DNA from 2 places in the Variovorax nitratireducens genome. Region 1 is predicted to be linked to the other one. Evidence: riboswitches for the same ligand, from Rfam matches in the RefSeq annotation. Region 1 holds a riboswitch; the other holds the start of a gene.
What was found. A riboswitch is a leader RNA that binds a small molecule or an ion and turns the genes downstream of it on or off. The one in region 1 is predicted to bind glycine.

Region 1 (6,657 bases):
CCTTCATGAAACACTCGATTGCTCTCAAATCAATAGCACTATTCCTGACAATGGCGGGCGTTACAGCCACTTTCGCCCAGTCAAGTCCGGCCGCTGCGGTCGAGGTGAAAGACGCCTGGGTTCGGCCCGCCGTGCCGGGCCAGAGCGGCACCGGCGCCTTCATGAAGCTCATTGCGCCCGCGGGCGCACGGCTGGTCGGCGTGCAGACCCCGGTGGCCGGCGTGGCCGAGGTGCACGAGATGAAGATGGAGGGCGACACCATGCGGATGCGCGCCGTCAAGGGCGGGCTCGAGCTGCCAGCGCGCCAGACCGTGGAACTCAAGCCCGGCGGCTATCACGTCATGCTGATGGACTTGAAGCAACCCGTTACCAAGGGCAGCACTGTGCCGATCACGCTGCAGTTCGAGGACGCGAAAGGCACCAGGAGTTCGCTCGCGCTCAATGTGCCGGTGGGCATGCCGGCCGCGCAGCAGGCGCCTGCCGGTGCGCACGAGCACAAGCACTGATTCGGCCGGTAAAACCGGCAGTGCTTGGAGTAAGCTGCCACGAAACAACACCCTGCAGGAGACAAACCCATGACCGACGCGGCCAAACCTTTCAACTTTGCCAACTTCGTGCCCGGCTTCGATTTCCTGAAGAACCTCACCACGGGCGGTGCCGCCGGCGCGGCCAACGCCGTGCCCGGGTTGTCGGGCCTTGCGAGTTGGGTGGCCCCGACGCTGAGCGTGGAAGAAGTCGACAAGCGCATCCAGGAGCTGAAAACCGTGCAGTTCTGGCTCGACCAGAACCTCAACGCGCTCAAGGCCACGATCCAGGCGCTCGAAGTGCAGAAGATGACGCTCTCGACGCTGAAGGGCATGAACGTGCGCATGGAAGACCTGGCCAACTCGTTCACGCGCGCCGCCACCGTGGCCTCGCAGGCCTCGCCCCGTGCGGCCGCGCCGGTGGCCGCTGCTCCCGAGATGGCACCGCCGCCGCCCGTCCCTACGCCCGCTGCGCCCGCACCCGAACCGGCGCCGGAGCCCGACACCAAGACCAAGGGCAAGGCCGCATCCGCCGCGCCCACGGCTGGCGTGGTCGACCCGCTTCAGTGGTGGGGCGCGCTGACGCAGCAGTTCGAGCAGATCGCCAGCGGCGCCTTGCGCGATGCCGCCAGCCTCAAGGTGCCGTCGATGCTGCAATCGGCGGTCGATCAGGCTTCCGATGCGGTCAAACAATCCGTCTCCGTGGCCAGCGGCAAGAAGCCTGCGGCCGCGAAGAAGACGCCCTCCAAACCTGCGGCCAAGCGCGCTGCACCCAAAAGACGCTGAGCCGCGCCGGTCGCGGCTTCAGGATCGGACACTGACATGAAGCTATTTCCCTCCGGTCACGCGACCCACCCCCAGTGGCGAATGGCTGCCGGCCTGGTGCTGGCGCAGTTGCGCGCGCAGATGGCGCTGCCCGAATACGCGCAGTCGCCCACGCTGGGCCTGCTCTACATCACCGACCATTACGGTGCCGATGCGCAGGAGATCCTCGACCACCTCGGCGCCGAACTGCCCGAGGTCACCGACTGGGCCGGCACCGTCGGCATCGGCGTTTCGGCCAACAACGCCGAGTACTTCGATGAGCCCGCATTGAGCCTGATGCTGTGCGAGCTGCCGAGCGACCAGTACCGCGTGTTCTCGGGCGTGGCGCCCTTGGGCAGCGCCGAGATGGCCGGTTTCGAGGCGCACACGGCGCTGGTGCATGCCGACGCCGAAACTCCCGACCTGCCCGAACTCATCGGCGACCTGGCGGTGCGCACCGACACCGGCTACCTGTTCGGCGGGCTCGCGTCCGGCCGCGCCGGCGCGCTGCAGTTCGCGATCGGCGGCAACGGCAACATCAAGGGCCACGGCGCGGCCGGCGGCGTGTTCCGTGGTGGCCTGTCGGGCGTGGTGTTCGGCGAGGGCGTGCGGCTGGTGTCGCGCGTCACGCAGGGCTGCCAGCCGCTGGCGGGCGGGGCAGGGCGCGAACGCGAGATCACCGAGGCCGACGGCAACGTGCTGCTCACGCTCGACGGCGAACCCGCGCTCGACGTGCTGCTGGCCGAACTCAAGGTGTCGCTCGACGAACCGCAGGAAGCCATCGACGCCGTGCGCGCCACGTTGATCGGTCTGGTCGATGCCGGCAATGACGGCGTGCGCCGCACCGGCGACCTTGGCGCCGACGTGCTGGTGCGCCACATCATCGGGCTCGACCCCGCACGGCGCGGCGTCGCCATCGCCGACCGGGCCGAAGCCGGCATGCGCATGAGCTTCTGCCGGCGCAGCGCACAGGCCGCGCGCGCCGACCTCATGCGCATCTGCGCCGAGATCCGCGAAGAGCTGGAGCCCGAAGAGCAGACGCTCGAAACCGCAACCGCCATCGCAGCCGGCGAGGCCGAGCGCGCGCCGCACCCGGCGCGCCGCGTCGCCGGGGCGGTGTACGTGAGTTGCTCGGGCCGCGGTGGCCCGCACTTCGGCGCACCAGGTGCCGAGTTGCAGATCGTGCGCCATGCGCTCGGCGACGTGCCGCTGGTCGGCTTCTTCGCCGCCGGCGAAATTGCGCGGCACCACCTGTATGGCTACACCGGCGTGCTCACCGTGTTCACCTCCGACTGAGCCTTCTCAGGCCGACAACGCGCGCGGCCGGGCCGTCGGCCACGGCCACGCGCAGATCGGCGGCGCTGGCCGCGAGCGGCGCCAGCAGGGCAGCGGCCTCAGCCCTGCGTGAACGCGAAGTCCACCTCGGGCGCGAGCCCGCTCACGATGCGCGCGATCGATCTGCCGGAGCCGCACGAGTGCGTCCAGCCCAGCGTGCCGTGGCCGGTGTTCAGGAAGAAGTTGGGCAGCTTCGTCTTGCCGATCAGTGGCACGTTGCTCGGCGTGGCGGGGCGCAGACCGGTCCAGAACTGGGCCTGCGAGGCATCACCCGCGCCCGGGAACAGCTGCTCGACGCGGCGCACGATCGCTTCGCAGCGCACGCGGTTCAGGTCGCGATCGTAGCCATTGAGTTCGGCCGTTCCGGCGATGCGCAGGCGGTCGCCGTCGGCGGCGGTGTAGCGCGAGAACACGAGCTTGAACTCGTCGTCGGTCAGCGAAACCTGGTGCGCCTTCGAGGCGTCCTTGACCGGCATCGTCACCGAGTAGCCCTTGGCCGGGTAGATCGGCAGGCGGATGCCGAGCGGCGCGGCGTAGATCGGACTCAGCGAGCCCATCGCGAGCACATAGGCGTCGCCCACGATGCGCTGGAAGCGGCCTTCGCTGTCGGTTGCCTCGACGTGCTCGATCTTGCCGCCGGCCTCGCGGATCGCAGTGACCGTGTGGCTCATCAGGAACCTGACGCCGGCCGCTTCGCAGAGCTTGACCAGCTCGCGCGCGAAGCGGTTGGCGTCGCCCGACTCGTCTTCGGCCGTGTAGGTGGCGCCGGCCAGCTGCGGGCGGATGTGGGCCAGCGCGGGCTCGATCCGCACCGCCTCGTCGGCCGAAATCACCTGTCGCTCGCAGCCGAGGGCACGCATCTGTTCGGCCGGCTTGAGCGCGCCGTCGAACTCTTTTTGCGTCGTGTAGAAGTGCAGGATGCCTTCGGTGCGCTCGTGGTACGCGATGCCGGCCTCGCGGCGCAGCGCCTGCAGCATGTCGCGGCTGTAGCTGCCCAGGCGCACGATCTGCGCGATGTTGTGCCGGGTGCGGGCCGGCGTGCATTCGCGCAGGAACTGCAGGCCCCAGAGCCACTGGCGCCTGTCGGCGCGGATGCGGAACAGCAGCGGCGCGTCTTCCTTGCCGAGCCATTGCAGCACCTTGAGCGGCGCGCTCGGGTTGGCCCAGGGCTCGGCATGGCTGACGGATATTTGCCCGCCGTTGGCAAAGCTGGTTTCGGCGGCCGGCGTGGCTTGCCGGTCGATCACGGTCACTTCGTGGCCGAGTTGCTGGAGGTAATAGGCCGAGGTGACGCCGAGCAAGCCGGCGCCGAGAACGATCACACGCATGGAAGAGCCTCTTCGATAGAAGGTGGCCGCTCCCCCTGTCCTTGGTACCTGAGAGATTCAGCCGCTGCGCCCGCAGTGGCCTTGCTCCTTCGGTGCATCACAGGATGTGATGGCTCTCCAGACGGCGTTTCAATGTGTGCAGTACGCAACCGGGATCGACCGGTTTACCTGAGCGTTCATGGGAGTTTGCGCCTTCGGTGGGGCCGCTTGGCGCGGCCCGCTCTCCTGCAGAGCCCGAGTTTAGCCGTTACCGGCGCAGCCGCGTGAACGCCTCGAACTCCCAGTTGCGCATGCCCAACACCAGCGTGTAGCCCTCGCGGTCTTTCTCGGCGATCTTCTGGTCGGTCTGGTGCTGTTGCGCGAAGTCCTGCGCAACCCGCTGCAGCCGTTCGCGGAACGACGGCGCCAGCGCCCGGCTGATGGTGCCGTGCACCAGCATCAGCGCTTCGGCCGGGCCGTCGAAGCCGCCGCGGTAGTAGTCGAGCACCACGTTGTCGCGAAAGAACTCCATGAAGGGCCCGTGCGGCCGCCAGCGGAAGGTCTTGGCCAACTTGAGGCGGTAGCGGTTCATCGGCCGCAGCTCGATGATGCCGATCCGGTCGAGCTGGGCAAAACAGACGATGCATTCGGCCTCGGTGATGCGGTAGGCGCCCGTGATCTGCTCCAGCGTCCACTGGCTCAGCACGTTGATGGCCACCAGCAGCAGCTTCTTGTCCTTGACCACGGCTTTCTCCTGCTCGTGCGTCAGTTCCTTCAGCAGCGGCTGGGCATCAGCCACGCGCCGCGCGAGTTCGGCAAAGTCGAGCTTGAGCGCGCGGCAGATGGCATCGACCCGCGACAGCGGCATGTCGCCCTTGGCCAGCATGCGCTTGACGCTGGACTCGGCCATGTCGAGCGAGCGCGCCAGGTCGGCGTAGGTCATGCGGGCGCTCTTGAGTTCGTTCTTGAGGGCGAGGACGAGGTCGACGGTGGTGCTCATGATGGATTGGGTACCTCTTTTTGATACTGAAAGTCGTAAAAAAGTGCTCCGTATCGATTTTCGATGCCCCGGGCCAGGTTGACAACCTACATTCCGCCGCACACCACCTACCGGAGCCCTGCCATGAATTTCTTCTCCGTGCGCCGCCCGTTCGCCAGCCTGCAACCGCGTGAGGCCGGCCTGCTCGGCGTCCTTGTGTTGTTCACGCTGCTAGCGCTGTTCGGGCCGGAACTGCCGGCGCGGGCTGGCGGCGGCACCCTGTTGGCCGACAGCCGCGAATGGCGCGGCCTGCCGAACGCGATGGATGTGTTGAGCAACCTGCCGTTCTTCGCGATCGGCCTGTGGGGCCTGATCCGGCTGCACTGGCTCGACCATGCGCACGAGCGGGCACAAGCCGCGATGCCGACGCGCCCCCACGCGCTGGTCGAGCCGCCGATCGACGCGCTCGACTGCGCCTGGCTGTTCTTCGCGGGCTTGATCCTCACCGCAGCGGGGTCGGTCTTCTATCACCTCCAGCCCGATGCGCTGCGCCTTGCCGCGGATCGCGCCGGCATGGCGGTGGCGTTTGCAGGTCTCATCGGCATGGCCGTGTGCGAGCGGGTCAGCCACCGTGCCGGCTGGCCGGCCGCCTGGTTCACGCTGGCCGCCGGTCTGCTGGCGGTGGCGGTCTACCACGAGACGCGCAACGTGATGCCCTGGGCGGTGGTGCAGTTCGGCGGCATGCTGCTGGTGCTTGGGCTGGCGTTGCTGCGACCGGTAGCCGGCGCGTGGGGCCTGCGGCTCGGCTGGGTGATCTTCTTCTACGCGACGGCAAAGCTGTTCGAGATGGCCGACGGTGCGGTCTACGAGGCCACCGCGCAGCTGGTGTCGGGCCACAGCCTCAAGCACCTGACCGCTGCCCTGGCAGCGCTCCCGGTGCTGCTGACGCTGCGCACGGCAGAGCGCCACACGCTCCTGCGGCACAATCCGGGCGCACCGACCGCTACGGCGTGAAGGCCGCGCTGCGAACGCCGTCCCGGCCATGTCGAGGCACCACGAGGCACAACGATTCATGACAACAACGACTGCCGCTGCCCCCGCCACCGAAGCGCATGCCAACCAGTTTGCGTTGCTCGGCCAGCGGCGTTTCGCGCCGTTCTTCTGGACACAGTTCGCCGGCGCGGCTAACGACAACCTGTTCAAGTTCGCCTTCACTGTGATGGTGACCTACCAGCTCCAGTTGAGCTGGATGCCGCCGGCAATGGCGGGGCTGGCGATCGGCGCGCTGTTCATCCTGCCCTTCCTGTTGTTCTCGGCGACGGCCGGCCAGCTCACCGACAAGTTCGACAAGACGAAGATGATCCGCTTCGTCAAGAACCTCGAGATCGCGATCATGCTGCTCGCGGCCTGGGGCTTCGTCCGTGCCGATGCGGCGGTATTGCTGGGCTGCGTGTTTCTCATGGGGCTGCATTCCACTCTGTTCGGGCCGGTCAAGTTCGCCTACCTGCCGCAGGTGCTCGATGCGCGCGAGCTCACCGGCGGCAACGGCATGGTCGAGATGGGCACCTTCGTCGCGATCCTGCTGGGGCAGGTGGCGGGCGGGCTGCTGGTTGCGATGCCGGGCATCGGACACACCACGGTGGCGGTGGCATGCGTGCTGCTTGCACTGGTCGGCCGCGGCGTCGCGCAGGCCATCCCGCCCGCACCG
Region 2 (6,657 bases), on a different contig from region 1:
CGCAGGCGCGCTTCAGGTCGTCGAGGTCGACATTGCCCTGCGCGTCGCAGGCCGTCACCACCACCTGCATGCCGACCATCTGGGCGCTCGCCGGGTTGGTGCCGTGGGCCGACGAAGGGATCAGGCAGATGTTGCGTCGCTCTTCTCCGCGCGAGGCGTGGAAAGCCTTGATCGCGAGCAGGCCCGCGTACTCGCCCTGCGAGCCGGCGTTGGGTTGCAGGCTGATGCCGGCGTAGCCGGTGGCTTCGCAGAGCCAGTTGCGCAGTTGCTGGTCGAGCTCGGCATAGCCCTTGAGCTGGTCGGCCGGTGCAAACGGATGAATGTTCGCGAACTCCGGCCAGGTGATCGGGATCATCTCGCTCGTGGCATTGAGCTTCATGGTGCAGCTGCCCAGCGGGATCATGCTGCGGTCGAGTGCCAGATCCTTGTCCGAGAGGCTGCGGATGTAGCGCAGCATCGCGGTTTCGCTCTTGTGCGTGTTGAACACCGGATGCGTCAGAAACGCGCTGGTGCGGCGCAGGTCGGCGGGGATGCGCGGCATGGCCTTGTCGGCCAGTTGCTCGAAGCGCGGCATCGGCGTGCCGTGCGGCACGAACAGGGCCCACAGCGTTTCGATGTCGCTGCGTGTTGTGGTTTCGTCGAGCGAGATGCCCAGGTGCGTCTGCAGCCGGTGCCGCAGGTTGACGCTGGCGGCGTGCGCGCGGTCGAGGATGGTCTGCGTGTCGTCGCCGCTTTTCACGGTGAGCGAGTCGAAGGCGGTGCTGTTGACCAGCTCGCGGCCCATCTGCTCCAGCCCCTGCGCCAGGATCGCGGTGAGCGCCGCAACGCGCTGCGCGATGCGCGTGAGCCCCTGCGGGCCGTGGTAGACCGCATACATGCTGGCAACCACCGCGGGCAGCACCTGCGCCGTGCAGATGTTCGACGTGGCCTTTTCGCGGCGGATGTGCTGCTCGCGCGTCTGCAGCGCAAGGCGGTAGGCCGGCGCACCGTGCACGTCGACGCTCACACCCACCAGTCGGCCCGGCAGCGAACGCTTGAATGCATCGCGGCAGGCCAGGTAAGCCGCATGCGGGCCGCCATTGCACATCGGCATGCCGAAGCGCTGCGTGGTGCCGCAGACGATGTCGGCGTCCCATTCGCCCGGCGGCGCGAGCAGGGTCAGCGCGAGCAGGTCGGCGGCGACGCAGAGCGCTGCGCCGATCGCGTGGGCATGGCCGGCCAGCGGCCGCAGGTCGTGCACCTGGCCGGTGGTGCCGGGGTACTGCGCGAGGGCACCGAAGAATTCGCCGCTCGCCATCAGGTGCGGCAGGGTTTCGGCAGCGGTGCTGACCTTGATCTCGATGCCCAGCGGCGCGGCGCGCGTGCGCAGCACTTCGATGGTCTGCGGGTGGCAGTCGCCCGCCACCAGGAACACATTGCTCTTGTTCTTGACGCTGCGCTTGGCGAGCGTCATGGCCTCGGCGGCGGCAGTGGCCTCGTCGAGCATCGAGGCGTTGGCGATCGCCATGCCGGTCAGGTCGCACACCATGGTCTGGAAGTTCAGCAGCGCTTCCATGCGGCCCTGCGAAATCTCGGCCTGGTAGGGCGTGTAGGCGGTGTACCAGGCCGGGTTCTCGAGCACGTTACGCAGGATCACGCCGGGCGTGTGGGTGCCGTAGTAGCCCTGGCCGATGAAGTTGCGCGCGACCTTGTTCTTCGCAGCCATGGCCTTGAGCTCGGCGAGCGCACCGGCCTCGGAAACCGGTGCCGGCAGGTTCATCGGCTTCGCGCGCCGGATCGCTGCCGGCACGATGCCGTCGATCAGTTCCTTGCGCGTGACCGAGCCGATGACCGGCAGCATGCGCGCCTCGTCCGCGGCCTCGATGCCGATGTGGCGCGCGATGAATTCATCGGCATTCTCGAGTTCGTGCAGGGAGGGCAAAGTCTGGATAGGCATGGCAATGAGTGTTGGCGTACCGGTTTTAAAGTGAAACACAGCGGAACCGGCTTTGCCGGGCTGCTGGTGTTGCCCCCGGCAGGGGGTTGGCGAAGCGACACGAAGTGCGCGAAGACTGGGGGCGAGCTCAGCTCTCGGCGAATTTGTCGTAGGTGGTTGCGTCCATCAGCGCGTCGAGCTGCAGCGCATCGCTGAGCTTGACCTTGAAGAACCAGCCAGCCGCGAGCGGGTCGCTGTTGGCGAGCGACGGGTCGGCGCGCAGCGCCTCGTTGACTTCGGTGATCTCGCCCGACACCGGCATGAACACATCGGCTGCGGCCTTGACCGACTCGACCACGCCGGCAACTTCGCCCTGCGCGAAGGTCTTGCCGACTTCGGGCAGGTCGACGAACACCACGTCGCCCAGGGCATCCTGTGCATGCACGGTGATGCCGACGGTGGCGGCGTCGCTGCCGGTGGATTCGACCCACTCGTGGTCTTTGGTGTATTTGACGGTCATCGAAAAGCTCCTGAAGAAAGATGGATGCAAGAAAGTTTTTTTCAGCCGCGAAAGTACCGGGTGGGCACGAACGGCATCGTGGTCACCTCCATCGGCACGGGCTTGCCGCGCACGATGGCCTGCATGCGCGTGCCGGGAGCCGAGAACGCAGTGGCCACATAGCCCATCGCGACCGGCCGGTCGGCGGTCGGGCCGAGCAGGCCGCTGGTGACCTGCCCGATCGGGTGGCCTTCGAAGGATTCGAGCGGCGAGCCGTCGCGCACCGGCACGCGCTCCAGCGCGACCAGGCCGACCCGCTTGCGCGTCAGCGTCTTGTGATCCGTGGTGCCGGCCGCTCCAGTGCTGGCCACCGCCAGCTGCGCCAGCACTTTCTCGGCGCCCGGAAAACCGCCTGCGCGCGCGCCGCCGGCCCGGCGCACCTTCTGCATCGCCCAGTTGAGCGAGGCCTCGACCGGCGTGGTGGTGGTGTCGATGTCGCTGCCATAGAGGCAGAGGCCGGCCTCCAGCCGCAGCGAGTTGCGCGCGCCCAGGCCGATCGGCTTGACCGCCGGTTGCGCGAGCAGCAGCCGCGCCAGCGCCTCGGCGTCGGCGGCCGCGACGGAGATCTCGAAGCCGTCCTCCCCCGTGTAGCCGCTGCGCGTGACGAAGGCATCGATGCCGCCGATCTTCACGCTGCCGCCCGTCATGAACACGAAGCGCTCGATGCCGGGCGACAGGGCCGAAAGCAGGGCCGCCGCCTGCGGGCCCTGCAGCGCCAGCAGCGCATGGTCGGGCAGCGGCTGCACCGCGCAGCGCGCGCCGATCTTCGCCGTGATGTGGGCGATATCGTCGACCTTGCAGGCGCCGTTGACGATCACGAAGAGCGAATCGTCGCGCTCCCGGAAGAACATCAGGTCGTCGAGGATGCCGCCCGCGTCGTTCAGCAGCAGGCCGTAGCGCTGCTTGCCGACCGGCAGATCGATCACGTCGACCGGCATCAGGCTCTCGAACGCGGCGGCTGCGTCCGGGCCACTGAGCCGCAACTGGCCCATGTGCGAGATGTCGAACAGGCCGGCCGCATCGCGCGTGTGCCTGTGCTCGGCCATCAGGCCGGCCGGGTACTGCACCGGCATCGAATAGCCCGCGAAGGGCACCATGCGGGCGCCAAGCTCGACGTGGAGGCCGTGGAGCGGGGTCTTCAGAAGCGTTGCGTTGTCGGACGGAGCGGCCATGGGGTTTTCATTGGGGCAGTCGAATTCCATGGCGCGACGCCATGGGCCACCCCTGCTGTCCCTGGTACCTGAGAGATTCGCCCCACGATCGGGGTTTGCTCCTTCGGTGGGCCGACGCGGATCGGCCTCTCTCCAGCAAGGAAACGCCCGATTGCGCGAGCGTCTTGTCAGTCCTTTTGCCTGAGCGTTCGGAGGGTTCCTGCGCCTTCGGCGGCCCCGGCTGGCGGGGCGCTCTCCTGACCCTGGCGAGTGTAGTGGATCGCGAAGCGAGGGGTTTCGCGTCAGTGCACGAATTCGGCCGGCGGCAGCAGCCGGTCGATGCGCTCCCGCAGCGATTCGGCGCGCTCCGCGCCGGCGGTCTTCTCGACCTCGGCGAGCATCAGTGCGGCGATGGCCAGCATCGCCTCGCGGTCGCGGGCTTCGCGCAGGGCGTCGCGCATCTGCAGCGCGAACCCGGGGTCGCGCCGCACGAACATGCGCTCGCAGATGTCGAACAGGAACATGCGCGTGGTGGCCAGCGAGCGCTTGCCGTCGAATGTGTCGGCCGCGGCCGCGGGGCGGATCGGCTCGGCCGCGGGTTGCGCGGCGGCCGGCGGCTCGTGCAGGTAGCCGCGCTGCGCCAGGGCCCGGATCGCGTCCCTGGCCTCGCCCCGGTTGGGGAACAGGGGGCTGAAGTCGGTCAGCGAACGCCGGCCGTCAGCCATCAGCAGCAGCGCGCGCTCGCGCTGGCTCAGGGTGCGCTGGCCGCCTTGCAGCTCGTCGCGCGCCTTGTCGGTTTTGGTGGGAAACATGGCAGGCGGCTCTTTCGGAAATGGAAGGCCGCAGCATGGCGCCCGCTGGTTACATCTTCGTGAACCGCCGGCGCCGCGATCACGCGGGCGGCGACAGTTGCGCACGCAAATACTCGAGGAACGCGACGATGCCCTGCGGCAAGGTGCGCCCGGCCAGGGTCTGCACCTCGATCGCGCGGCCGTTCATGCCGCGCTCGCGGATCGGCGCCGCATGCAGCTCGCCGCGCCGCACGCGGTCGCGCACCGTCACCTCACCCGATATCGACAGCCCGCCGCCGTGCAGCACGAAGTTGGTGAGCGACTCGAAATGGTCGCTGACCAGCACCGGGTCGAACACCAGGCGGCGCTGGCTGCAGCCGATGTCGAACAACTGGCGCACGGTGTTGTCGCGCTCGGGCAGGGCGATCGGGTGCGGGTGCATCTGCGTCAGCGTGACCGTGGGAAAGCGCGCCAGTGCGTGGTCGGGCCGCATGATGGCGTACACCGGCGCCACCTGCATGTGCTGCACGTGGATGTCGCGTTCGGCGGCGCGGCTGTAGGTGAGGCCGATGTCCACGTCGCCGTTGAGGACGGCGGTGGTCACCTGGGCGGGAGCGACCACCCGCAGGTGAAACAGGATGCCCGGGTAGTTTGCGCGGAATCCGGCCATCACCCGCGGCAGGAACTCGATCGCGAAGCCCGACGAACTGCCCAGGCGCACCAACCCGCGCCGCAGCCCCTGCAGCGCCTGGATGTCTGACACCACGCGGTCGGCTTCCATGGCGCCTCGGCGCGCATGCGCGGCCAGCAGTTCCCCGGCCGCACTGGGCGACATGCCGCGCGCGTGGCGCTCGAACAGCGGTACGCCCAGCAGTTCTTCCAGCGCCGCGACCTGCCGGCTCACCGCCGAGGGTGACACGCTGAGCCGCCCGGCGGCTTCGCTGACCGAGCCGCTGCGCACGACCTCGAGAAAGTAGCGCAGGGCGGTGTCCTGAAGTCGGCTGGAACGCATCGAAGGCCCTCGGAGGTTTGCGTAAAACGCAAAGGTACCTGAAACAAACGGCGATTGTCGTCAAGCTGGCGGCAGCTTATTCTGGCTCCATCCCGTCACATTTCCCTTGGAAACGCATGCAGATTTCCCCCTCCGCCCCAGTTGCGGCCCGCGCATCGGGCATCGTGGATCTCACGGCCACCGCGCTGTCGCGCGCCATCCATGCCCGCAAGGTCTCGTGCGTGGAAGTGCTCGATGCGTTCCTGGCGCAGATCGACCGCTTCAATCCAGTGGTCAATGCCATCGTGGCCGCTGCCGACCGCGAGACGCTGCACGCCCAGGCCGTGCAGCGCGACGCGCAGCTGGCGCAGGGCCGCAGCCTCGGCCCGCTGCACGGATTTCCGCAGGCGCCCAAGGACATCATGCCGGTGGCCGGCATGGTCACAACCCGGGGCTCGCCGATCTTCCGCGGTCAGGTTACGCCGGCCGATGCGGTGGTGTTCGAGCGCATGCGCGCGGGCGGCGCGCTGTTCGTCGGGCGCACCAACACGCCGGAGTTCGGCCTGGGCGGCCACACCTACAACCCGGTGTACGGCGCCACGCGCAACGCCTTCGACCCGGCGCGCTCGGCGGGCGGCAGCAGCGGCGGCGCGGGCGTGGCGGTGGCACTGCGCATGCTGCCGGTGGCCGACGGCTCCGACATGATGGGCTCGCTGCGCACGCCGGCGGCCTTCAACAACGTGTATGGCCTGCGCACCTCCATCGGCTGCGTGCCGCACGGGCCGACCGAGGAGGTGTTCTTCCAGCAGTTCAGCGTGGCCGGGCCGATGGCACGCGACATTCCCGACTTGGCGATGCTGCTGTCGGTGCAGGCTGGTTTCGACGCGCGCCTTCCGCTCACGCATCGGCACGCCGAGGGCGTCGACTTCCTGAAGCAGCCGCTGGCGCGCGATTTCCGTGGCATGCGCATCGGCTGGCTCGGCGACCTGGGCGGCCACCTGCCGACCGAGCCAGGCGTGCTCGACACCTGCACGCAGGCGCTGCGGCATTTCGAGGCGGTGGGCTGCACGGTCGAGGCGGTGCTGCCGCGGTTCGACCTGGAGCAGATGTGGCGAGCCTGGATCGACCTGCGCAGCTTCGCCGTGGCGGGCGCCAACGCGGGGCTTTACCGCGACGCCGCGACGCGCGGGCTGCTCAAGCCCGAGGCGGTGTGGGAGATCGAGCGCGGCCTGCAACTAAGTGGCATGCAG

Region 2: another riboswitch for glycine. It lies ahead of gcvT (glycine cleavage system aminomethyltransferase GcvT); the one in region 1 lies ahead of ACSFA8_RS00325 (D-amino acid dehydrogenase).

The regions. Positions count from the first base shown of each region.
Region 1 covers NZ_JBPJZO010000001.1:61,492-68,148, forward strand. Annotated here, with positions in the region: gene ACSFA8_RS00310 (copper chaperone PCu(A)C) at 6-506, shown strand; gene ACSFA8_RS00315 (PhaM family polyhydroxyalkanoate granule multifunctional regulatory protein) at 576-1,310, shown strand; gene ACSFA8_RS00320 (FIST signal transduction protein) at 1,347-2,624, shown strand; gene ACSFA8_RS00325 (D-amino acid dehydrogenase) at 2,723-3,991, opposite strand; glycine riboswitch at 4,017-4,122, opposite strand; glycine riboswitch at 4,141-4,229, opposite strand; gene ACSFA8_RS00330 (helix-turn-helix domain-containing protein) at 4,239-4,970, opposite strand; gene ACSFA8_RS00335 (hypothetical protein) at 5,094-5,963, shown strand; gene ACSFA8_RS00340 (MFS transporter) at 6,022-6,657, shown strand, end outside.
Region 2 covers NZ_JBPJZO010000011.1:60,581-67,237, forward strand. Annotated here, with positions in the region: gene gcvP (aminomethyl-transferring glycine dehydrogenase) at 1-1,936, opposite strand, end outside; gene gcvH (glycine cleavage system protein GcvH) at 2,064-2,435, opposite strand; gene gcvT (glycine cleavage system aminomethyltransferase GcvT) at 2,477-3,646, opposite strand; glycine riboswitch at 3,692-3,792, opposite strand; glycine riboswitch at 3,805-3,895, opposite strand; gene ACSFA8_RS21805 (hypothetical protein) at 3,928-4,437, opposite strand; gene ACSFA8_RS21810 (LysR family transcriptional regulator) at 4,517-5,428, opposite strand; gene ACSFA8_RS21815 (amidase) at 5,545-6,657, shown strand, end outside.